Regions from separate parts of the Bradyrhizobium sp. USDA 3311 genome, predicted to be linked through region 2. Evidence: riboswitches for the same ligand, from Rfam matches in the RefSeq annotation. Region 2 holds a riboswitch; each other region holds the start of a gene.
What was found. A riboswitch is a leader RNA that binds a small molecule or an ion and turns the genes downstream of it on or off. The one in region 2 is predicted to bind cobalamin.

Region 1: it holds a riboswitch for cobalamin, as region 2 does, so the genes downstream of both, ACVWW6_RS35810 (TonB-dependent receptor) here and ACVWW6_RS27255 (TonB-dependent receptor) in region 2, are expected to answer to the same signal.
Region 3: it holds a riboswitch for cobalamin, as region 2 does, so the genes downstream of both, ACVWW6_RS02310 (ribonucleotide-diphosphate reductase subunit beta) here and ACVWW6_RS27255 (TonB-dependent receptor) in region 2, are expected to answer to the same signal.
Region 4: it holds a riboswitch for cobalamin, as region 2 does, so the genes downstream of both, ACVWW6_RS35830 (energy-coupling factor ABC transporter permease) here and ACVWW6_RS27255 (TonB-dependent receptor) in region 2, are expected to answer to the same signal.

Annotation. Positions count from the first base shown of each region.
Region 1 is NZ_JBSSFI010000001.1:7,462,774-7,468,046, reverse strand. It holds gene cobT (nicotinate-nucleotide--dimethylbenzimidazole phosphoribosyltransferase) at 1-471, shown strand, start outside; gene ACVWW6_RS35815 (histidine phosphatase family protein) at 478-1,050, opposite strand; cobalamin riboswitch at 1,123-1,324, shown strand; gene ACVWW6_RS35810 (TonB-dependent receptor) at 1,438-3,786, shown strand; partial or broken gene ACVWW6_RS35805 (PepSY domain-containing protein) at 3,799-5,220, shown strand.
Region 2 is NZ_JBSSFI010000001.1:5,700,286-5,705,558, reverse strand. It holds gene ACVWW6_RS27255 (TonB-dependent receptor) at 1-1,979, opposite strand, end outside; cobalamin riboswitch at 2,094-2,358, opposite strand; gene ACVWW6_RS27250 (hypothetical protein) at 2,424-2,645, opposite strand; gene ACVWW6_RS27245 (hypothetical protein) at 2,733-2,990, opposite strand; gene ACVWW6_RS27240 (hypothetical protein) at 3,130-3,342, opposite strand; gene ACVWW6_RS27235 (hypothetical protein) at 3,498-3,674, opposite strand; gene ACVWW6_RS27230 (adenylate/guanylate cyclase domain-containing protein) at 3,778-5,273, opposite strand, start outside.
Region 3 is NZ_JBSSFI010000001.1:486,157-491,429, forward strand. It holds gene ACVWW6_RS02295 (nodulation protein NolB) at 1-267, opposite strand, end outside; gene ACVWW6_RS02300 (secretin N-terminal domain-containing protein) at 459-1,142, shown strand; gene ACVWW6_RS02305 (hypothetical protein) at 1,567-2,319, shown strand; gene ACVWW6_RS02310 (ribonucleotide-diphosphate reductase subunit beta) at 2,891-3,871, opposite strand; cobalamin riboswitch at 3,968-4,140, opposite strand; gene ACVWW6_RS02315 (class I SAM-dependent methyltransferase) at 4,472-5,273, opposite strand, start outside.
Region 4 is NZ_JBSSFI010000001.1:7,468,597-7,473,869, reverse strand. It holds gene cbiE (precorrin-6y C5,15-methyltransferase (decarboxylating) subunit CbiE) at 1-273, shown strand, start outside; gene ACVWW6_RS35850 (cobalamin biosynthesis protein) at 270-638, shown strand; gene cobM (precorrin-4 C(11)-methyltransferase) at 635-1,417, shown strand; gene ACVWW6_RS35840 (cobyrinate a,c-diamide synthase) at 1,417-2,727, shown strand; gene cobA (uroporphyrinogen-III C-methyltransferase) at 2,724-3,455, shown strand; cobalamin riboswitch at 3,506-3,720, shown strand; gene ACVWW6_RS35830 (energy-coupling factor ABC transporter permease) at 3,758-4,435, shown strand; gene cobF (precorrin-6A synthase (deacetylating)) at 4,482-5,231, shown strand; gene cobT (nicotinate-nucleotide--dimethylbenzimidazole phosphoribosyltransferase) at 5,242-5,273, shown strand, end outside.

The DNA of each region.
Region 1 (5,273 bases), 1.8 Mb from region 2:
GAGGAAATCGCGGGCAGCGGCACCGGCGTCGATGCCGCCGGCCGTGCGCACAAGGCGCGCGTGATCGATGCCGCGGTTGCGCGCCATGGCGTTGCGGCTGCGTCGCCCGAAAAAATCCTGTGCGCCGTCGGCGGCCTCGAGATCTCGGCCATTTGCGGTGCGATCATCGCGGCCGCGCAACGCCGCATTCCCGTATTGATCGACGGCTTCATCGTGTCGGTCGCGGCGCTGGCGGCCGTGCGCCTCAATCCGTCGTGCCAGCCGTTCCTCTTGCCGTCGCACCAGTCGGCGGAGCAGGGGCATCGTCTGGTGCTGCGCGCCCTGAACGTGCAGCCGCTGATCAGCCTCGATCTCAGGCTCGGCGAGGGATCGGGCGCCGCCATCGCGCTGCCGCTGGTGCGATCGGCCTGTGCGCTTCACAACGGCATGGCGACCTTCGCGCAGGCCAATGTGCCGGATCGCCCGGCCTGATCCGGCTCACACCACGCGCTGATTGACCGACACGACGCGCCAGCCGGTCGCGAGCCGGTCGATCCTGGTGAGCGACAGCGGATCGATCACGAAGCGCAGGGCAGCTTGCGGCGCAAGATCCAGCGCGATGCACAGTGCGGCGCGGATCGTGCCGGAATGCACGACGAGCGTTGCTGGCCCGGCGCCGATCCGTGACAGGCCCAGGCGGACGCGCGCGACCTGATCTTCGAAGCTTTCGCCGCCCGGTGGTCTCAGGTGCGCAGGGTCGCTCCAGAATTGCGCGTAGACTTCGCCGCCCATTGCGGCGAGTTCGTCATGCCGCCGGCCGGTCCAGTCGCCGAAATCCTGTTCGCTGAAGTTGCCCATCAGCTCCGGTTCGAGCCCCAATGCGCGCGCCGTCTCGACCGTGCGCCGCGACGGGCTGGCATAGCTCGCAGAGTCCCACGGCAGGCGCTGGCGCAACGCTTCCAGTTGCGCGCGATCGCCGAGATCGGCAGGCGCGTCCTGCGCGTGAATCGTCCCCGCGACGCCGTCGACGGGTGCATGGCGTATCAGCCAGAGGAAGGTCTCGCCTTCCATGCCTATCTCCAAGGAAGTTGGTCGCTGTGGCAATAACGCCGCAACTGCCACATTGACTCTGTCTCGATCGTAATCCTAGATGCTCGCGACGGTTTCCCCCGAGAGGGGATGAAAAGGGAATGCGGTGCGGGGATGTTTCCCCAATGCCGCGGCTGCCCCCGCAACTGTAAGCGGATAATCCTTCGTCAGAAGCCACTGGGTCCTCGGTCCCGGGAAGGCGACGAAGTGGTGACGACCCGCGAGCCAGGAGACCTGCCGTCAGCCGTGGTCACACGCGAAGATGTCGGTCGGGGAGTACAGACATTCGGCTTCATCGGACGGCTGAAAGGCCAAAGGTGAGACCTCGTTCGCTGTGACGTGCCACTGACGTCATACCGAGGTCCCGCTGTGTCTTCTATCCGTATTGTACGGTCGCGCCGTTTCCCGCTCGCCTCTGCTGCTCTCACGTCGTTTACAGTCGCCGATCTGCCCGCCGCGCAGGCGCAGCAGGTCCGCGAACCGCTGCCGCCTGTCGAGGTGTCGCCCGCCCAGTCCCGCAAGCCGGCCAAGCCGGCTGCCCGGGACGCGCAGAGTGCGCGCCGCGCGACGCCGCGCAGGCCAGCGGCCGCATCGGCGGCGCCCAAGCCCGCCGTGCCAGGCGAAGCGGCGCCAACGCCGCTCAACAGCAATGCGGTGGCCGAGAGCGCCTCGCGTCTCGGCCTCACCGTGCGCGAGACGCCCGCGACCGTCGAGGTGATCTCGGCCGAGACCATGCGCGAGCAGGGCTATCGCACCGTGTCCGAGGTGGCGCAGGGCGCAGTCGGCGTCACCTCCGGCGACGCGCCGGGGGAGCCGGCGGGCTTCTCGATGCGCGGCTTCACCAACAGCCAGATCAACACGCTCTACAACGGCATCAAGATCGGCCCGCAGAACATGACCTCGCGGATCATGGACACCGCCAATCTGGAGGCCGTCGAATTCCTGAAGGGCCCGGCCTCGCTGATCTCGGGCGAGGGCGCCGCCGGCGGCTCGATCAACCTCGTCACCAAGCAGCCGCACACCGGAGCGATCCGCAACGAGGCGGACTTCTCGTACGACTCCCTGAACTCGTTCCGCGCGCATTACGGCTCGGGCGGCAGCACCAACGTTCAGGGCCTCGACTACCGCTTCGACATCAGCCGCTCCTCGCTCAACGGCTTTGTCGACGACACCAACACCAAGACGCTCGACGTGTCCGGCCAGCTCAACTACCGCATCTCCGACAGCCTCAAGGTCTGGGGTGCGATCGAGTACCGCGAGGATCGCGGGAAGGCCTATTGGGGCGCGCCGCTGGTGCCGATCGCTTTCAGCGGCTCGCATGCGACGACGGGGATTGTTTCCGGCACCTACTTCAACAGGACCGACCTCGGGGCCGTCACGATCGACGACCGCACCTTCAACACCAACTACAACGTTCTCGACAACCGAAACGTAGCGCAAGAGGTCTGGTTGCGCGGCGGCTTCGAGCTGAAACTGGCGCCGGACCTGACGCTGAAGAGTCAGGCCTATGGTTACGGCGCGGAGCGGTCGTGGTTCAACAACGAGATCGAGGCGTTCGATTCCACGAAAAACCAAGTGTATCGCGAGCGCTTCTATGTCGCGCACAGCCAGCGCCTTGTCGGCAATATCACCGACCTGATCTGGGACACGAACATCGCAGGCTTCGACAACCGGCTGGTCACGACGCTGTCGTCGAGCTATCTCGACTTCGTCAGGCCAGGCGCGGCGAAATTCCCGAACGACTATGTTCCGCTGGTCGATTTCGATCGTGGCTATTACGGACTGCTCGCGACCAAGCAGCAGACCGCGCGCATCGACAACGAGGCGCTGTCGTTCGAGGACCGGCTGAAGCTGACGCGGACCTTCGCGCTGATCGGCGGGCTGCGCGTCGAGCATATCGGGCTCGACCGCAACTCGACCGACGAGAACGGTCTGGTGAACGCGGGCTTTCCGTTCACGAAGGACTGGGCGCCCGTCACCGGCCGCATCGGCTACACCTGGGAGGCCGTTCCGGGCCTCACCTTCTTCAGCCAGTACGCGACCGGCGCTGATATCTCCGCCAACAACATCTTCCTGCTGCTGCCGACCCAGCCGCTGGACCTCACGACCGCGCGGACCTACGAGACCGGCGTCAAGCACCTGTTCTGGGACAACCGGGCGGAGTGGTCGTTCTCGGCCTACGACATCCTGCGCAAGAACGTCTATGCGGCGGCCGGCGGGCAGGCGCTCAATATTGCGGGACGGCAGGAGTCGAAGGGCGTCGAGCTCGCCGCCTCGGTGCGGCCGATCGAGCCCCTTCGGCTGTGGGGCAACATCGCTTATGTCGATGCCCGCTATGCCGACTACAATTTCGTCGGCGGATCGTTCTCGGGCAACACGCCGCCGAACGTGCCGCGCATCGTTGCCAATGCTGGCGCCTCGTACCGCTTCTTCACGCCGTGGCCGGTCGAAGTCGGCATCACCGGCCGTCATGTCGGCGACCGCTACAATACCGATGCCAACACGGTGACGATGAAGGCGTATACCGTCGCCGACGTCTATGCCTTCGTCGACATCCCCAAGGCGGTCTTCAATGCGGTCGACCAGGCCCGCCTGACCTTCCGGGTGCGCAACATCGCGGACAAGCGCTACGCGATCTGGGGCGATCCGTTCTATCCCGACCAGATCCTGCTGGGCGCGCCGCGAACCTATGAACTCTCGGCCGCATTCAAATGGTAGGGCGCTGACCACATGATGGGCGCGATCGTCCTGCTGCATCGCTGGCTCGGGATCGCGTTCTGCCTGCTGTTCGCGATGTAGTTCGCGACGGGAATCGTGATGCACTTCGTTCCGTTTCCATCGCTGACGGAAGCGGAGCGGATTGCCGGTCTCGCGCCGGTGGATCGTACGGAGGTGAGGATCGGCGTTGCCGATGCCGTGGCTGCGAGCGGCATCGCCGATGCCACGCGCCTGCGCCTGATTCAGCGGAGCGACGGGCCGGTCTACGTCGTGTCGGGGTCCTCGCACCTTCGCGCGGTTCGCGCGACAGACGGGCAGGATGCATCGGTGCGGTCGCCCGAGGCCGCGCTCGCCATCGCGCAGGTGCATGCGCGCCAACGCGGGCTCGATGCCGCGCATGCGGCTGTCGTTGCGCAGGCGGACTACGACCAGTGGAGCGTGCCGAACGGCTTTGATCGTCACCGGCCCTTGTTTCGCGCAACGCTCGGCGACGCGGCCGGAACGGAGCTCTACGTCTCGTCGCGCACCGGCGAGGTTGTGCTGGATACGACGCGAAGCGAGCGCGGCTGGAACCTCGTCGGCAGCGTCCTGCACTGGATTTATCCGACGGTCCTGAGAAGCAACTGGGCGCTGTGGGACGGCGTGGTCTGGACGCTGTCGCTGTTGGCGCTGATTGCAGCCATGCTGGGTGCAGTGCTCGGAATCGTGCGTTCCAGGATGCGAGGATACCGGATCTCCTCGCCTTATCGCGGCTGGCACGCCCTTCATCATATCATCGGCCTCGTGGCGACCGTCTTCGTGCTGACGTGGATCTTCAGTGGATGGCTCTCCATGGATCACGGCCGGCTGTTCTCGCGAGGGCAGCTGACCCCGGCCGAAGCCGGCGTGATCGATGCACCGCCGGACTGGACGACCGCCCCATCGGCGGAACGGAAGCGAATATCGCCCTCGGCCCGAGAGGTCGAATGGTTTGCCGTTGACGGCAGCCTCTATCGACGCGAGCGGATTGGTCTCGAGAAACAGGTTGTGGTTGGGCCCGACAGCGAGGAGGCGCCGGTCGTCAGTGCGCGGGTGATCGGGAGCATGGTGACGAGGCTTGCGACGGCCTGCAATGCGCCGTCCATCCTCGCGGATAGCGACGATTATCCCGCGCGGTCCGTCGTCCCCGGTGCACCCGTCTATCGTTCCCGCTGCGGCGGCCTCTGGTTCGACATCGACAGCGCCGATGGCCGCGTGCTGCAAAGGCTGGATGCGTCGCGGCGAGCCTATCGCTGGTTCTACAGCGCGCTCCACACGCTCGACTTTCCAGTCCTGCTGGCGCATCCGCGTTTGCGCGATGTCCTGATCGTGGGCCTTTGCGCGCTCGGACTGGTGTTCTCCATCACCGGCATCGTCATCGGCTGGCGGCGGTTGCGTCTGTCTTTCGCCAGCTAGGACGCCCGATCAAACAAAAAGTGCGAAAACAACCCCATGCACAGTAGCCGGTG
Region 2 (5,273 bases):
GTGGCGTCGAGCACGACGTAGTTCTGCCAGATGTTCCAAGTGACGCCTGCGCTCGCGGTGTAGCGCGACACCAGCGGCACGTCGTTGCCGGCCCAGACGCCCTCGCGAAACACGGCCCTTGTATAGGCCATGCCGGAGCGCAGGAGCAGAGAGTCGTTGACGCGATAGGACAGGCTGGTCTCCGAGCCGTAACGGCGGGTCGGATCGAGATTGGTGTTGTAGAACAGGACCGGGTTGAAATGGATCTCATTGGCGAGGTCCATCAGATAGAGGCTGCTCTGCAATTGCAGCCCGCCTCCCTTGATGCGCAGCCCGCCCTCGACATCCTGCGAGGTCTGGGTCTTGAGCCGGAAGGTCTGCGGCAGCGGATTGAAGAAGGGGTCGAATGAAGGGCCCGATGACACTCGCTCGTCGACGTCAGGCGTGCGGAACGCGCGCGCAGCGCGGCCGAACAGCGAGACCATGTCGTTGAGGCGATGCTCGGCACCGAGATGCAGAGCGTACTGGGTCTCGTCGCTCCTGAGCGGGAGCGCGCCGATGTCGGTGTTGAACGGAGCTGCGGCGTCAAAATGATCGCGCGCCGAGAGACTGACGTTCTGCACCCGCGCGCCATAGGAGACGTCCGTCGCCGGCGCCACACCCAATGCGTGCTGAAAATAGCCCGCAACCGTCTGCTGCCTGAGATCGTAATTGTGCCAGGGCGCAAGCCCCCGGCCGGCGCCGCGGTTCTGCTGAAAGCTCGCATCGTAATAATCGAGGCCGGTCAGCAGTTGCGACGGCATCCCCAGCAGCAAGCCCTTCACGCTGAGCCGCGGCGTGATCGACCATGTCGTCAGATCGGCATCGACATAGGTGGACGTGAACAACGCGGGAACCGGCGCCGGGCCGGAGAAGAACGCGCCCTGCTGCTTCTTGTCGCGCACGCCGCCGTCCACGATCAGATCGATGCCGTTGGCCAGGGTCTTCGTGAAGCCGGCTGTCGCGCTGAAGCCCTGCTGGTTGGCGTAGTTGAAGGGTGTGCTGGTGCCCCGTCGGTTGGTCGCGAGCTCGTCGACGCCGATGGACGGATCGACGGTGCGGCCGCCCGGCAATCGCAGCTCCTGATTGTCGCCGGTAACGGTGACGAAAGCAGTCAGGCCTGATGTCGTATAGTTCAGGTTGCCGACGCCATTCTCCTGGAGAAGGCGATTGTTGTCGCGGTAGCCGTCTGTCTTGACGGCATTGCCGTAGAACGAGGTCGACCACGGACCGGAATTGAGCGACGTCGAGACATTGCCAAGCCTGGTGTCGAACGAGCCGAAGCCGGCCTCGATGCGCGCGGCAACGGGCGGCCCGCCGACGCCGTTCTTGGTGACGATGTTGATCACGCCGCCGACCGCATTGTCCCCATAGAGCACCGCGCCGGCATTGCCGCGCGTGATCTCGATACGCTCAATGGAATTGAGCGGGACAGTGGAGAGGTCCACCTGCGCGATGTCGATGTCGTTCAGCCGCCGTCCGTTGATCAGCACCAGCGAATTGGCAGTGGCAGACGCGCCGAAGCCGCGCAGGTCGACGCTGGTCTTCGCGCCGATCTGGCCGCCATAGAGCGTCGTGATCTGGGCACCCGGGACTTGCGTCGCGATGATCTCGGCAAGCGTCTGCGAGGGCGCATGTGCGATATCCGCGGCCGTGATGACGGTCGTGGCGGCTCCGACGATGCCTCCGTTGCTGGCGACCGCCTCGCCGCCGGAGCCGGACGAGCCGGCGCCATTGCCTGCCGGCGCGCCACTCGGGGCTCGCCGCCTCGTCGTGTCGCCGTCGCCGATCGCCCTGGCGCGTGTGCGGTTCTGATCGTCGGGCCTGGTCACTTCGACCGGCGGCAGCTGCTCGGTGGCGGCCTGCTGCGCGAAAGCTGTGGGGAGATCGATCGCATAGAGGAAAACGGCAGCAACGATACCGGCGCGAAGGCGCCTGGCGGCAGAGACAATACGGGACACAGTTGTAACCTCGGCATGACGTCAGTGGCACGTCACAGCGAACGAGGCTTTACGGCGGAGCAATCGATTGCTCCGGTGAAGCTAATGCCTGTACTCCCCGACCGACATCTTCGCGTGTGACCACGGCTGACGGCAGGTCTCCTGGCTCGCGGGTCGTTACCTTACGTCGCCTTCCCAGGACCGAGATTCCCAGTGGCATATGACGAAAGATTCACCGCTTACAGTTGCGGGGGCAGCCGTGGCGTTGGGACAATCCCGGCGTTGGGACAATCCCGGCGTTGGGACAATCCCGGCGTTGGGACAATCCCGGCGTTGGGACAATCTCGCACCACGTTCCCTTTTGATCTCCGTGCGGAGAACCGTCACCGATCAATCTACGAGGCGGCCGTACGGAGAGTCAATCGACCGGTTGAACGATGAGCTGCAAACGCGAGGCAAACACAATCAGTCAGGCTTCCGCACCGCGCGCGTCGTGACCACCGCCCGCTCTCCGGCATCGACAAGCTGGCCGATGCCGGTTCGGCCCGCGAGCGCGCAGCGGACGATGTTCTCGGCGACCGACCTGCGGAACCCATGATCCTCGCCCCTGGGCCGATTGCGGCAAATCCGATCCAGCGCCAGCTTCATGTTGATCCGTGTACGGGTGTCGAAATGCGCGCTGATCATTCGCCCGGCCTCGATACGTGATGTTGGGGCGGAAACGTCCGACGATCGCCCGGGTTCCGACACGGGATCGCGCAATAGAGCGGCCGCCTACGCCCGCCCTCTCTGGCGCTGTGCCTGAGCCCAGGCCACCGTGACGTCGCGCGGCGGGATGTCGATGCGCCGGATCGGCGTCAATTCGCCCGAGGCGGAGATGATCGCGGTCTCCTCGCGGCGACAGCGCGGACACACGAAGCGGACCTCGCTCGGGGACGTCGACCAGCTCGAGCGTTTGACGTTGGCCGCCATCGGCCACGCGTCGCACTGCGAGCACGACACCAGAAACCGGCCGGGATCGAGCATACCCATTCCATGCGACTCCGCGTCCTGCCTGCTCCTACCAATGATTATGTCAGGTGAATCGTTCCGGTGCCCCGACACCGTCAACCCCTCAATGCCCAAGGGGCCGGCGATCCCGGCCCTCAGGCTTCTGCAAACCGCTGGCCGCTCAGTGCGCGCCCTTGAGCGTGCAGGACGTGGTGCAGGTGACCGTGTTGCCATGGTCGCACGCCTTGCAGGCGGCCACGCACTGGTTCATGTCGCGGGGGTTGTAGGAGCTGTAGTTCCGCACCGGGCAGGCTGCGGTCGAGCCGGTGATGTCCTGCTCCTGGTTGCAGGCCGCCGCCATGAGCGCGAGAATGAGGACCGCAAGCAGACGCATGGGATTGCCCCGAAAAAGCACCGGCAAAGCAACATCAGCGAGACACGCTGCATTGCAGCGAGTCCCGGCATTCCCACTGCGAGCCATCGCGAATCGCGACGCTCGCTCCCATCAAAGGATGCGTGCCAAATGTTAAGAACGGATTGCAGCCGCCTTCAGGCCGCAGCGCTGGTCGCGACCGCAGCCCGCGTCTCGCGCGCAAGCTGATAATAGTGCTCGGCGAGCTTGAGATAGAATTCGCGCTTGGTGCTGTCGGTGGCGAGCTTGGCGATCAGCTCGCATTCGGCCGTGAGCGTCTCGAACCGTTCCAGCCTGTCCTCAAGTTCTGTCATCGGCGTGTCCCCATCAAACGCCTCAAGGACGATCAACCTAAGCCTGGGAAATAGGTCACGGCGAACATCGTTATCGAGTAGAAACAATTTTTCCCGCGGCGGCTTACTTCTGCTCCAGCCGCCAGGCACCGTCCCACCTCTCGTCCGGCGGATTGGCCTCGAACTGCGCGATGCGGGCGAGCAGCGCGCGCGAGGGACCGTCGCCGGGGACGGCTTCGAGCGCCGCGTTGAAGGCGGCGCGGGCCTCGTCGAAGCGGCGGGCGCGATAGGCGGCAAGACCTTCGGCATAGTGCGTGCGCAAGCTGTCCTGCGCGGCGGTGAGCACGCCGGCCCTCGCCATCACCTCGAAGATCGCCTGGGGCGCGCTCTGGCCGGCGACCGCGAGACGATCGATCTCGCGCAATTCGAGGCGCTCACCGACCGCATCCGCCGTCGCCTGCGAGATCAGGATGCGGGTGCCGTAGACCTTGTTGACGGCCTCGAGCCGCGAAGCGAGGTTCACGGCATCGCCCATCACGGTGAAGCTCATCATCAGCTCGGAGCCGATGCTGCCGGTGAGGACCTCGCCGGTGGCGATGCCGATGCGCAGGTCGCAGGGCACGGGCATGGCGCGGATGCCGAGCAGATCGGGCAATTGCTTCTGCAGCGCGGGCACCTGGTCGGCCATGTCGATGGCGGCACAGCCGGCAAGGAGTGCCGGCTCATCCTCCTCGATGAAGGGCGGGCCCCAATAGGCCATGATGGCATCGCCGATATATTTGTCGATGACGCCGCGATTGCTCCTGATCGGGGCCGACATCACCGTAAAATAGTGGTTCATCACCTTTACGAGGCCGCGCGGGGTCATGCCCTCACTCATCGAGGTGAAGCCGCTCATGTCGCAGAACATGATGGTCATCACCCGGCGCTGGCCGTCGATGGCGACCTCGGGCCGTTCGATCAGGCCCTGCACCACCTTGGGATCGATGTAGCGGCCAAACGTCTCGCGGATGCGCTCGTTGTGGCGCAACTGCTCGATCATGCGGTTGAAGGCGGCCGCGAGCTCGCCGATCTCGTCCTGGGTCGAGACGGCGATGGTCTTGTCGAACCGGCCCGCCTCGACCTCGCGGGTGCCGGCCAGCAACAGCCGCACCGGCCGCGTGATGCCGCCGGACACCAGCAGAGCGAAGGCAAATCCGACGATCGCGGCGAGCAGGGTCACGATGCCCGACACGATGATGGCCTGGCGCTGGTGGCTCATCACCTGCGATGTCGAAGCGAAGACCTGTGTCAGCATGTCGGCGCGGATCGCATCGAACTTCCGATTGAACTGGTCGCGGATGGCGTCGATATGCTCCAGCGTACTGCGGGCCTCTGCCATCTGCTTGGCGTCGACCTGCTTGAGCAGCTTTGCGTGGTCCTCGTTCAGGTCGCGGCGCAGCTCGGTGACGGCAGTCTCGATGCGGATCTCGATCCGCGCCAGCGCGGCATTGTCGGACGGCGTCCTCGGGTCGTCGATGATCGCGTTGATGAGCTTGCGTGCGCCCTCGGCCTCCTCCTCGATCTTGCGGTCCGCTTCCTCGAACTCGCGCAGGCGCGCCGCATAGGCCTCCTCGTCCG
Region 3 (5,273 bases), 5.2 Mb from region 2:
GCCATGGTACAGGCTGGAAAGGGTGTGAAGGACGCGGTCGCCCGGCGGACTTGCCAACGTGTTCGCGCGCTGGACCTCCGTTACCGGCGGAGCGACCACCGGCTTGTCCGCGACCGGGGAGGCAGCTGCTTGACTGGAAGCTGCTTGCGCGAGAGCCTGCTCAAAGTGCGCCTGCTCGCCAGGAGCTGCCGGCGAGCAGACATTGGGAAGACAGCCAACTGCATTGGAAGAGATCGGCGTTGCGCCTAACATCATGGAAGGAGTCATTGTTCTCGCGTGATGTGACCAGGCGTTTTGACCGATAAGCGGATCAAGGTCATAGATTAGCGAGCTGACGAAAACCTGACGAAGATGCCGCTGATTGCGTCATCTAAAGATCACGTTTGACTTCCAAGTTGGAATGAAACTCCAGTGTTATTCTGAGTGGAAGGCGTCTGGGAATGCTCATGCGATCTAAGATGGTGCAAATTTTGAAGAGAGCTCTATATGTCGGGGTTTTCGTCTATCTCGGAATAATGCGGGCGTTTGGCGCATCACTTTCACTACCCTCGACCCCTTATAGCTACACCGTTCTCGATCAGGATCTTTCTGCGGCGCTTCAGGAGTTCGGCAACAATCTCAATATCAGGGTCAATGTCAGCGCCGAGGTAAGGGGCAGGATTCGCGGACGAATGCCGGACCTTCCGCCGCGAGAGTTCCTCGATCGTTTGACAGCCCTCTACAATCTTCAATGGTACTACGACGGGCTCGTCCTTTACGTCTCCGCTGCCCACGAGGCGCAAAGCCGGCTGATTGTGTTGAACCCGATCAGCTTCGATGCGTTCAAGACCGCGCTCGATGCGCTCAACATCTCCGATGAGCGCTTTATCGTGAAACCGGCTCCGGGAGAAGGCCTCGTCCTGGCTTCTGGCCCACCGCGCTTTGTTGCGCTGGTGGACCAGACCCTCAAGGGCCTTGTGGCGGAGGCGCAGGCCCGGCGGGATCCCGTCGCGGCCGAAAGGCCACAACGCGAGTCGGTTTTGATGTTGTTTCGCGGCTCCTCGAGCACGGTCGTTCGGGACGGACGACCGGAAGGTCATTATTCTTCCGACACTCCGCACCAGGATGGCGTCGTGCGCGAAGCCGGTCCAGGCCTGAAGTGACACTTGATGATGTGTCTCCGAGCGATTTGGCGAACTGGCCTTGGCTTAAATCCATCAGATCGTCCGCTTCTCGAAAGCTAAAGGTGCCTAGCATGAGCGCGCGATGTCTAGACGGCCAGCTCATGGAGACAGCCGCGGATGTATGCATTAGGCACGGGATGCTCGAGCGGAAGGTGCTTAGCGCCATCTTTAAACGTAGCGCGAGGCCTTAGCAATGCGAGCCTTCGAGCACGTGCTTCGGAGCTAGTACGGGGGAGATTTTGCATAGCTCGAAGTGCTCCATCATTTGAAAGGAGGAACGGGGTGGATTTCAATGCAGTCGGCTCGGCGACTACGAGCCCAGAGCCCGACACACCGCGACCGACGACGGACACCACCGGCTTTGAGCGGCAGCTCAGCAACACACAGGCTAGTGCTCCGCCAGATGGAGCTGCTCCTCCAGTGCTGCAGGGGGGAGGCTTATTCGCCATATCTGGACGCTGGCCATCCCTATTCTCCATATCTGGATGCTGGGCAGCCCTATGCGCCATACCTGGATTTAGCGCTCCGCTATTTGCCAGACTTGGGTTGGCAGGATGATCTGTATACGCCCCCTGCGGCCGATGCCGAGCCAGAGCCGGAAAACCTCCCGCAACATCTCTCGCAGCAAACCATCGCTCAGGCCATCGAGGAACATCCTGGTTTCGATCAAGATCTGATATGGCAGAATGTGGAAGTCGACCCGTCGCATTCCGAGCAACCGCACGTGGAGGCATCGGAGGCAGAGCCATCGCATGCCGGACCATCGTGCGTCGCCCCATTGCGGCCTGAACCATCGCACGCCGGCCCCTCTCACGCCCCGCCATTGCAAGCGGGACCGCCTCAAGCTGGGCCTCCCGAAGCTGCACCGCCAGAGCTTTCCGAGTTCCGTATGCTGAACGGACATCTCGCCAAGGATTACTGGGTGTTCGCTGGTCAACCAGCCACAGGCGCTCAAATCGACATGCTGGAGCGCAGCGGAGTGAAGCCGAGCAAGCACGACCCAACGCAGGTTTTCACCATGCTCGGCGTGCCTCACACAGCCGAATGGAGAGAAGAGGGCTTCATTCGTCTCACACCGTCGCTAGACCCGACTCCTTGGCCCGAAGGTATGGAGGAAGACCGACCTGCAGACCCGGAAGATCCGCCCATTCACTAGCGGCTGTAGCCGAGCCACGGCAGGGTCATCTTCGAGGGCCGACAGAGCGACCTTGCCGACGAGCACCTGATGAAGGCGACCGGGCCGGCGGCTATTCCGCGGCCAAGCTCCTCTTTGAGGGACATTTCAGAATTGCAATGGTCACGGCAGCGTCCAATCAAAGGCCGACCGACCCGATTAAGCCAAAGTTCGATATGGATGAGATCATTGTTCATATGGACGCGCTAGAAACAAACGCGCTGGCGCTAAAGAGGACAAAGTCGGTATAGCGCGTCCAGCGACATCCCGCGGGGATTCTAGAAGATCGCGGGACGGTCATGTCCTCGACGACAAAGGTGAGAGTGCGTTCTGAAATAGGATAGGCGCGTTCTGACCGCGCAGGTCCAACATTCGAACTGCTTGCCCCGCCTGCCGCTTGTCCTGCCCTGTTGGCAGACGTGAGCACCCACAATGCAAGGACGCGAGCGATTGATAATATTGGCGTGACTGCAACGGCTCGCCCTCATGGGTCAACTATCACATCTTCGGTAGGCTGGATTAATGTCACTGGTCGAGCTTTGCTCCGCAAGCATCAGCGGACTTCTGCGAAAGTACGAGCATTATCAGGATCGCGCTCCAACAAAACGCTGTTGCGGTCGTCCTGCATACGGCCGAAAGCCGCCCACCCCCTCTTCGCCATCCCAGCTGCCGCGGCTCGCCCCTTGGAGTACTCCGTAGCGCGCTGTTCGAAGAAATTGGCGTGCTCGACCCCATTCAGGATCTCGACCAGCCATGGCAACGGATGCGGCCGGAGCTGGGTAAACCCGCTCTCTCTGGCCTCGAAGAAGCCGAAGACCGGGGTAATTCCGAGCTGGGTCAGTCGCCAATCCGCGACATAGCGGACATAAGCGTGGATCTGCTCAGCCCGCATGCCCTCGATTTTGCCGAGGCCGAAGGCGAGATCAACGAAGTTTTCCTCCAGCTTCACCATGGTCTTGGCGACGTCGATGATGTCGTTACGGACGGAGCGCGTCACCACGCCGGTTTCGCGGTGCCATTCGTGAAATAGCTTGATGATCCCTTCGCAGTGGAGACTCTCGTCGCGCACAGACCAGCTTACGATCTGTCCCATGCCATTCATCTTGTTGTGGCGCGGAAAATTGAGCAGCATGGCAAAGCTCGCGAACAACGCCATGCCTTCTGTGAAGGCGCCGAACATCGCAAGGGTGCGAGCGACGTCAGCCACGGTATGGACGCCGAACTCGTGCATGTAGTCCGCTTTGGCGCGCATCTGCGCATAGTCGCGGAATGCCTCGAACTCGGTCTTGGGCATGCCGAGTGTCTTGAGCAGCAGCGCATAAGCGTCAATGTGGACGGTCTCCATGTTGGTGAACGTCGCCATCATCATCTGCACGGTGAGCGGTTGGAAGATCGGGATGTAGCGCTTGAGATAGTTGTCGCCGACCTCGATGTCCGACTGATTGAAGAAACGGAATATCTGGGCGAGCAGCGCGCGCTCGTTGGCGGTGACGCGGTCCGACGCCCAGTCCTTGAGATCGGCGCCGAGCGGCACCTCCTCGCCCATCCGATGGGTCTGCTGCTGCCGCTTCCAGAAGTCGTAAGCGATCGACGTCATAGGTGCCGGTCGAGTCGAGGAGGCCGACCCGTCCCTTTCCGATCAGCGAGCGTGGATCGACTGACGAGAGATCGATCACTGACATGAACCGATCGCCGCTCACAGTTGCGGGGGCAGCCCCGGAGCAGCCGTTCGGCGCACCGGGTTCCCTCTTAGCTTCGGTCCCACAAAATAAAGGACAGAAGACCGAGACAGATCCACATCTAGGCGGCACCCGACGAGATTCGTCAAGCCTTCCGTTGCGGGAGATCAAGCTCCCGAGGGCAAAAGGACACCGTCAAGCTAACGAATGGAGCGGCCGAGAACTAGAACACCAGCACGTTTATCGCTCGCGCTATAGCCTCCCGCTCGAAAGTGATCGGTCCCGCGTGGGCTATATTCCTGGTTTTTACTTCGGCTTGCGCATGGTCGAGCCAGAGGTCCATCCCTCCGAAATATCATCGGCTGCGGCGCTCTGTTGGCCAGAATGGCTTCGTTCTCGACCTCCTGATCCAGCCCAGAACGGGGCTGGCGCGCAGCGTAGCGGCTTCTGACCTGTCATGGCTCTAGCGCGACCTGCAAGCCCTCGGTGCCTTCAACATGAACGTAACGGGGGCCGATCGGCCGCCCCCTGCCGCTGGCGACCGTGACAATGTTTTCCAGAGGAGTGGCGCGCGCATCGGCCTCAGGGCGAGACAAGATCAGATCGGCGTGAAACAGCCCTTCTGATTCAAGGCCGGTCGCATCAACGCCAAGAGCCGCCAAGCTGGCCAAACAACCTTCAAACTCTTCAGCATCGCGAAAGCGGCGCTGGATAAATGTCGCGCCGTAAAGACGTTCCGTCACAAGGCCACGGTTCGCGAAGGTCGAGGCCAAAGACTCAAATGGAAACATTCGTAGCACGAAGGAGATGATCCATGGACATCTCTCGGTCGCATCGAGAATTTTTCTGAACGTCTTCTCGGTAATATAGCCGATGCAACCCGTCGACATGATAACATCCGCAGAGCGGAGAATTTGCGCGCTGTCTGTCGATAGCGCGTCTTTTTCAAGGTCAGCGACAATGCCCTGGTCCAGGAGGCCAACGTTTGTTGCATAGCTAATCGCCGGCGCCGACACGTCCAAGCCGATAAACCGCGCCAACCCGACATCGGGCCAAGCCGCATAAAAATTGCGATCGAGGCGCACCAGTGTCTCAGAACTGATCGCCCTCATTTCGCGCCGAGCGTAGCGGTGACGCAGGCCCCCGAAGGTCAGTGGAAAGCGATGCACTGCTGCGTTGATGCCGTATGAACATCCAATATCAAGAACGACAGGCTTAAGACCGGTTGCGGAAGCTTTCGCTGCCAGAATTTGTCGC
Region 4 (5,273 bases), 1.8 Mb from region 2:
GAAGCTCTCGCTGGGCTGGACGCGCCGGATGCGGTCTTCATCGGCGGCGGTCTCGATAGCGCAATGTTCGATGCCATTCGGTCGCGCATCGGGGCAGGCACACGGCTCGTTGCACATGCCGTGACGCTGGAGACGGAAGCGCTGCTTGGCGAACTGCACCAGCGCCACGGCGGCGAGTTGATGCGGGTCGAGATCGCCCATGCCGGCCCGCTCGGCCGCTACCGGTCCTGGGAGGCGGCGCGTCCCGTGGTGCAGTGGAGTGCGGTCCGATGAAGGTCGCCGGGCTCGGATTCAGGCAGGATGTCACGCTGGCCTCGTTGCGTGAGGCGCTGCTGGCGGCGGGCGGCGCTGAAGGCCTTGCGGCGGTGGCGACCGTCAGCGACAAGGCCGATGCAGAAGCGCTGCAGCAGCTCGCGCGCGAATGCGGTGTGCCGATCAAGGCGGTATCGCCCGAGGTGCTGGCCGGCATCGACACGCCGACGCAGTCCAGGCTCATCGCGGAAAAGTTCGGGACCGGATCGGTCGCCGAGGCCGCGGCGCTCGCCGCGGCCGGCCCTCGCGCCCGATTGATTGCGGCGCGGGTGGTCTCGCAGGATCGCACCGCGACGGCCGCGATCGCGGAAGGAGACGGCGCATGACGGTGCATTTCATCGGCGCCGGGCCGGGCGCTCCCGATCTGCTGACGTTGCGCGGACGCAACCTGATCGCCGCCTGTCCGGTCTGCCTCTATGCCGGCTCGCTGGTGCCTGAGGGCGTGCTGGCGCATTGTCCGCCGGGCGCGCGGATCGTCAACACCGCGCCGTTGTCGCTTGACGAGATCATCGCCGAGATCGCCGCCGCGCATGCGGACGGCAAGGACGTCGCGCGCCTGCATTCCGGAGATCTCTCGATCTGGTCGGCGATGGGCGAGCAGCTCCGCCGCCTGCGCGCACTCGGCATTCCCTTCACCGTGACGCCCGGCGTTCCGTCTTTCTCGGCCGCCGCCGCGGCACTCGAGGTGGAGCTGACTTTGCCGGGGCTCGCTCAGACCGTGGTGCTGACGCGCACGCCGGGCCGCGCCAGTGCGATGCCCGAAAGGGAGAGGCTCGCCGCCTTCGCTGCGACCGGTGCGACACTCGCCATCCATCTGTCGATCCATCTGCTCGACCAGGTGATTGCGGAGCTGCTGCCTCACTACGGCGCGGATTGCCCGGTCGCCATCGTCTGGCGCGCGAGCTGGCCGGACCAGCGCATCGTCCGCGCCACGCTTGCGACGCTTGATGCCGCCGTCGGCACCGAGATGGAACGCACCGCGCTCATTCTCGTCGGCAAGACGCTTGGCGCCGCGGATTTCGACGAGAGCCGCCTCTATGCCGCCGACTACGACCGCCGCTATCGGCCGGTCGGCGCCGAGCCGCGCTTTCCGGAGGCCTCCTGATGCCGGCAGGGCTCGTCATCTCCGCGCCTGCCTCCGGTGTCGGCAAGACGACGCTGACGCTGGCGCTCGCGCGCGCCTGGCGCAATCGCGGACTGAGCGTGCAGTGTTTCAAGAGCGGGCCCGACTATATCGACCCCGCCTTCCATGCCGCTGCGACGGGCCGCGCCTCCGTCAACGTCGATAGCTGGGCGATGGATCGCGGGGGAATCGCGCATCTCGTCGGCCGCGGCGCCGACGCCGATGTCGTGCTTGCCGAGGGCTCGATGGGTCTGTTCGACGGCGTCGCCGCGCGTGGCGTCTCCGGCACAGGCGCCACCGCCGACATTGCGGAGATGCTGGGTTGGCCGGTGCTGCTGGTGATAGATCCCTCGGGACAGGCGCAGACGGCGGCGGCGATCGCTGCGGGCCTTCGCGACTACCGCCCGGGCGTGCGCCTTGCCGGCGTCGTGCTCAATCGCGTCGCCAGCCCGCGCCATGAAGACCTCGTGCGGCGCGCGCTTAACAACGCCGGCATTGCCGTGTTCGGCGCGCTGCCGCGCCATGCCGAGATCAGCCTGCCGAAGCGGCATCTCGGCCTGGTGCAGGCCGAGGAGCAGGCGGAGATCGGAAAACTGATCGACGAGGCCGCGCGTTTCGTCGCCGAGCATGTCGATCTCGATGCGGTGCTGCAATCGGCGGCCGCCTGGGCGCCGCAACCGGCTGCGAATGGGTTGAACGTGACGCCGCCCGGGCAGCGCATTGCGCTTGCCCGCGATGCGGCATTCTCCTTCGTCTATCCGCATATGCTGGAAGCCTGGCGCGCGGCGGGAGCCGACATCTCGACCTTCTCGCCGCTTGCCGATGAGGCGCCCGACGCAAGCGCCGATGTCTGCTGGCTGCCCGGCGGCTATCCCGAGCTTCATGCCGGGAAGATCGCGGCCAACGCGCGCTTTCGCAGCGGCTTGCGCGCCTTCGCCGAGACACGACCGGTGCATGGTGAATGCGGAGGCTATATGGTGCTCGGAACCGCTTTGACCGACGCCGACGGTGTCCGCCATGAGATGGCGGGCCTGCTCGGCCTGGAGACGAGCTTTGCCAAACGCCGCATGCATCTGGGCTATCGTCTCGCCGAACTCGCCGCACCGATGCCGGGACATCGCCCCGGCGCGCGCCTGCGCGGCCACGAATTCCACTATTCGACGATTGCCGCCCAGCCCGACACGCCGCTCGCGGTCGTGCACGACGCGACCGGTGCGGTCATCGCCGAGACCGGTTCGCGCCGAGGCAATGCCACCGGCACGTTCTTCCATCTGATCGCGGAGGACCGGTGAGCGGTTTTGTCTCCTTCATCTCCGCCGGTCCCGGCGACCCCGAGCTTCTCACGCTCAAGGGTGCCGCGCGGCTGCGCGAGGCCGATGTCGTGCTTTATGACGACCTCGCGTCCGGCGCGATTCTCGATCTCGCCCGTCCCGGCGCCAATCTCGTTGCGGTCGGGAAACGGGCCGGGCGGCCCTCGACCAAGCAGCATCACGTCAACCGCCTGCTGGTCGATTATGCCGCGACTGGCGCGCGCGTGGTGCGGTTGAAGTCGGGCGACGCCGGCATCTTCGGACGGCTCGAGGAGGAGCTCGAAACGCTGCGCGCGGCCGGCATCGGCTACGAGATCGTTCCCGGCGTCACCTCGGCCTGCGTGGCCGCTGCGCAAGCCGGCATGCCCCTGACGCGGCGCCACACCTCGCGCCGGGTGCAGTTCGTGACCGGAGCCGACGTCACCGGCGAGCTGCCGCAAAACCTGAACTGGGCGGCGCTGGCCGATCCGGAGGCGACCACCGTGGTCTATATGGGCCGCCGCACCTTTCCGGCGCTTGCCGCAAAATTGATCGCGCACGGCCTCGCGCCGACCACCCCGGCGCTGTTCGCCGAATCCCTCGGCCGCCCCGACGAGCGGCTGGTCCGCACCACGATTGCCGAGCTTGCCGAGCAGCTTGCGCGGGGCGGGGCTGCCTCGACGGCCGCCGTGATCCTGTTCGGCGCACTGGCGGGAGAATACCCGTCATGACGGCCACCGCCGCCGTTCGGCCCTTGACGCAGGCTGCGCGAAAGGGGCACACAGGACAAGCATGGTGCTCGAGGTGGCGCAAAGCGCCGGAGCATAATCGGGAATGGGGATGGGCGGACCCAATTGCGGCGCCCAAAACCTCAGCCGCCCCCGCGACTGTAAGCGGTGAGGGGCTCCGAACCGCCACTGGATCGCTAGGTCCGGGAAGGCCGGAGAACCCCAGTGAACCGCGAGCCAGGAGACCGGCCGTGCATGTTTTGAGGCCAAGGCCGTCGGGTGTGACGGCAGGAAAGGACTGAGCCATGCATATCGAACCCGGGATCGTGACGGGCGCCAAGCTCGTGTTGAGTTACGCAACCGGCATCGCCGCAGGCGGCGTTGCGCTCAAGCTCGCGGTCGAGACCGTGCGCGAACAGGGCATCACGTCGTTCGCGGCGCGGACCCTCGCCACCACCGGCCTCGTCTTCACCTTCTTCGAGATCCTGCCGCACTTCCCGGTCGGCGTGTCCGAGGTGCACTTCATCCTCGGCTCGACCTTGTTCCTGCTGTTCGGTGCTGCGCCCGCGGCCTTCGGCCTCGCGCTCGGCCTGCTGTTCCAGGGCGTCTTCTTCGAGCCGGCCGACCTGCCGCAATACGGCATGAACGTCACCACGCTGCTGGTGCCGCTGTTCGCGATCCAGGCGATCGCCACGCGGATCATTGCCCGCAACACCGCCTATGTCGATCTCAGGTATCGCCAGGCGCTGGCGCTTTCGACGACCTATCAGGCCGGCGTCATCGGCTGGGTGGCGTTCTGGGCGCTCTATGGCTCCGGTTTTGCTATGACCAACCTCGTCAACATCGCGACCTTCGCGGCCTCCTATGCGCTCGTCATCGTGATCGAGCCGCTGGCCGATCTCGCCGTGCTGGCGCTGGCGAAGTCGCTACGCGGCGTCACCGCGCCCGGCCTCGTCACCCCGCGCCTGCACAACGCGGCCTAAGAGACAAGCGAAAGGGCGGCCGTCATGGCCGCCCTTCGCGAATATGATGCTCACGCTCTCCCTGATAGGCATCGGTTGCGGCGATCCCGAGCAGCTCACGCACGCCGCGACCCGCGCCATCAACGCGGCCGATCTCGTCCTGATCCCGCGCAAGGGGAGCGCAAAGTCCGATCTCGCCGATCTCAGGCGGACGATCTGCGCGGATGTGCTGACCAGCGACAACACGCGTATCGCCGAGTTCGATCTTCCCGTGCGCGACGCTGGCGAGGCGGACTACCGCAAGGGCGTGGACGATTGGCACGATGCGGTCGCCGCGAAATGGTCGCAGACCATCACAAGCCATCTCGGAGGTAACGGCAGGGTCGCGCTGCTGATCTGGGGCGATCCTTCGCTCTACGATTCCTCGCTGCGCATTGCGCGCCGGCTCGATCCCTTGCCGACAATCGAGGTCATCCCCGGTATCACGTCGATCCAGGCGTTGTGCGCGGCGCATGCGCTGCCGCTGAACGACATCGGCGAGCCCTTTCTGGTCACGACAGGCCGCCGCTTGCGTGAAGGCGGCTGGCCGGTAAGCGCAGACACCGTGGTCGTGATGCTCGATGGTGGCACGGCGTTTCAGTCGCTCGATCCGGCCGGGCTCCAGATCTGGTGGGGTGCCTATCTCGGCATGCCCGATCAGATCATCATGTCCGGCGCGCTGGCCGAGGTGGGCCCGCGCATCGCCGCGCTGCGGCAGGAGGCGCGCGAGCGGCACGGCTGGATCATGGACTGCTACATCCTCAAGCGCAGGCCGTAAGCGAGGCAGCATGCTCCCCGAATGGGTCTACCATAAGTGCCC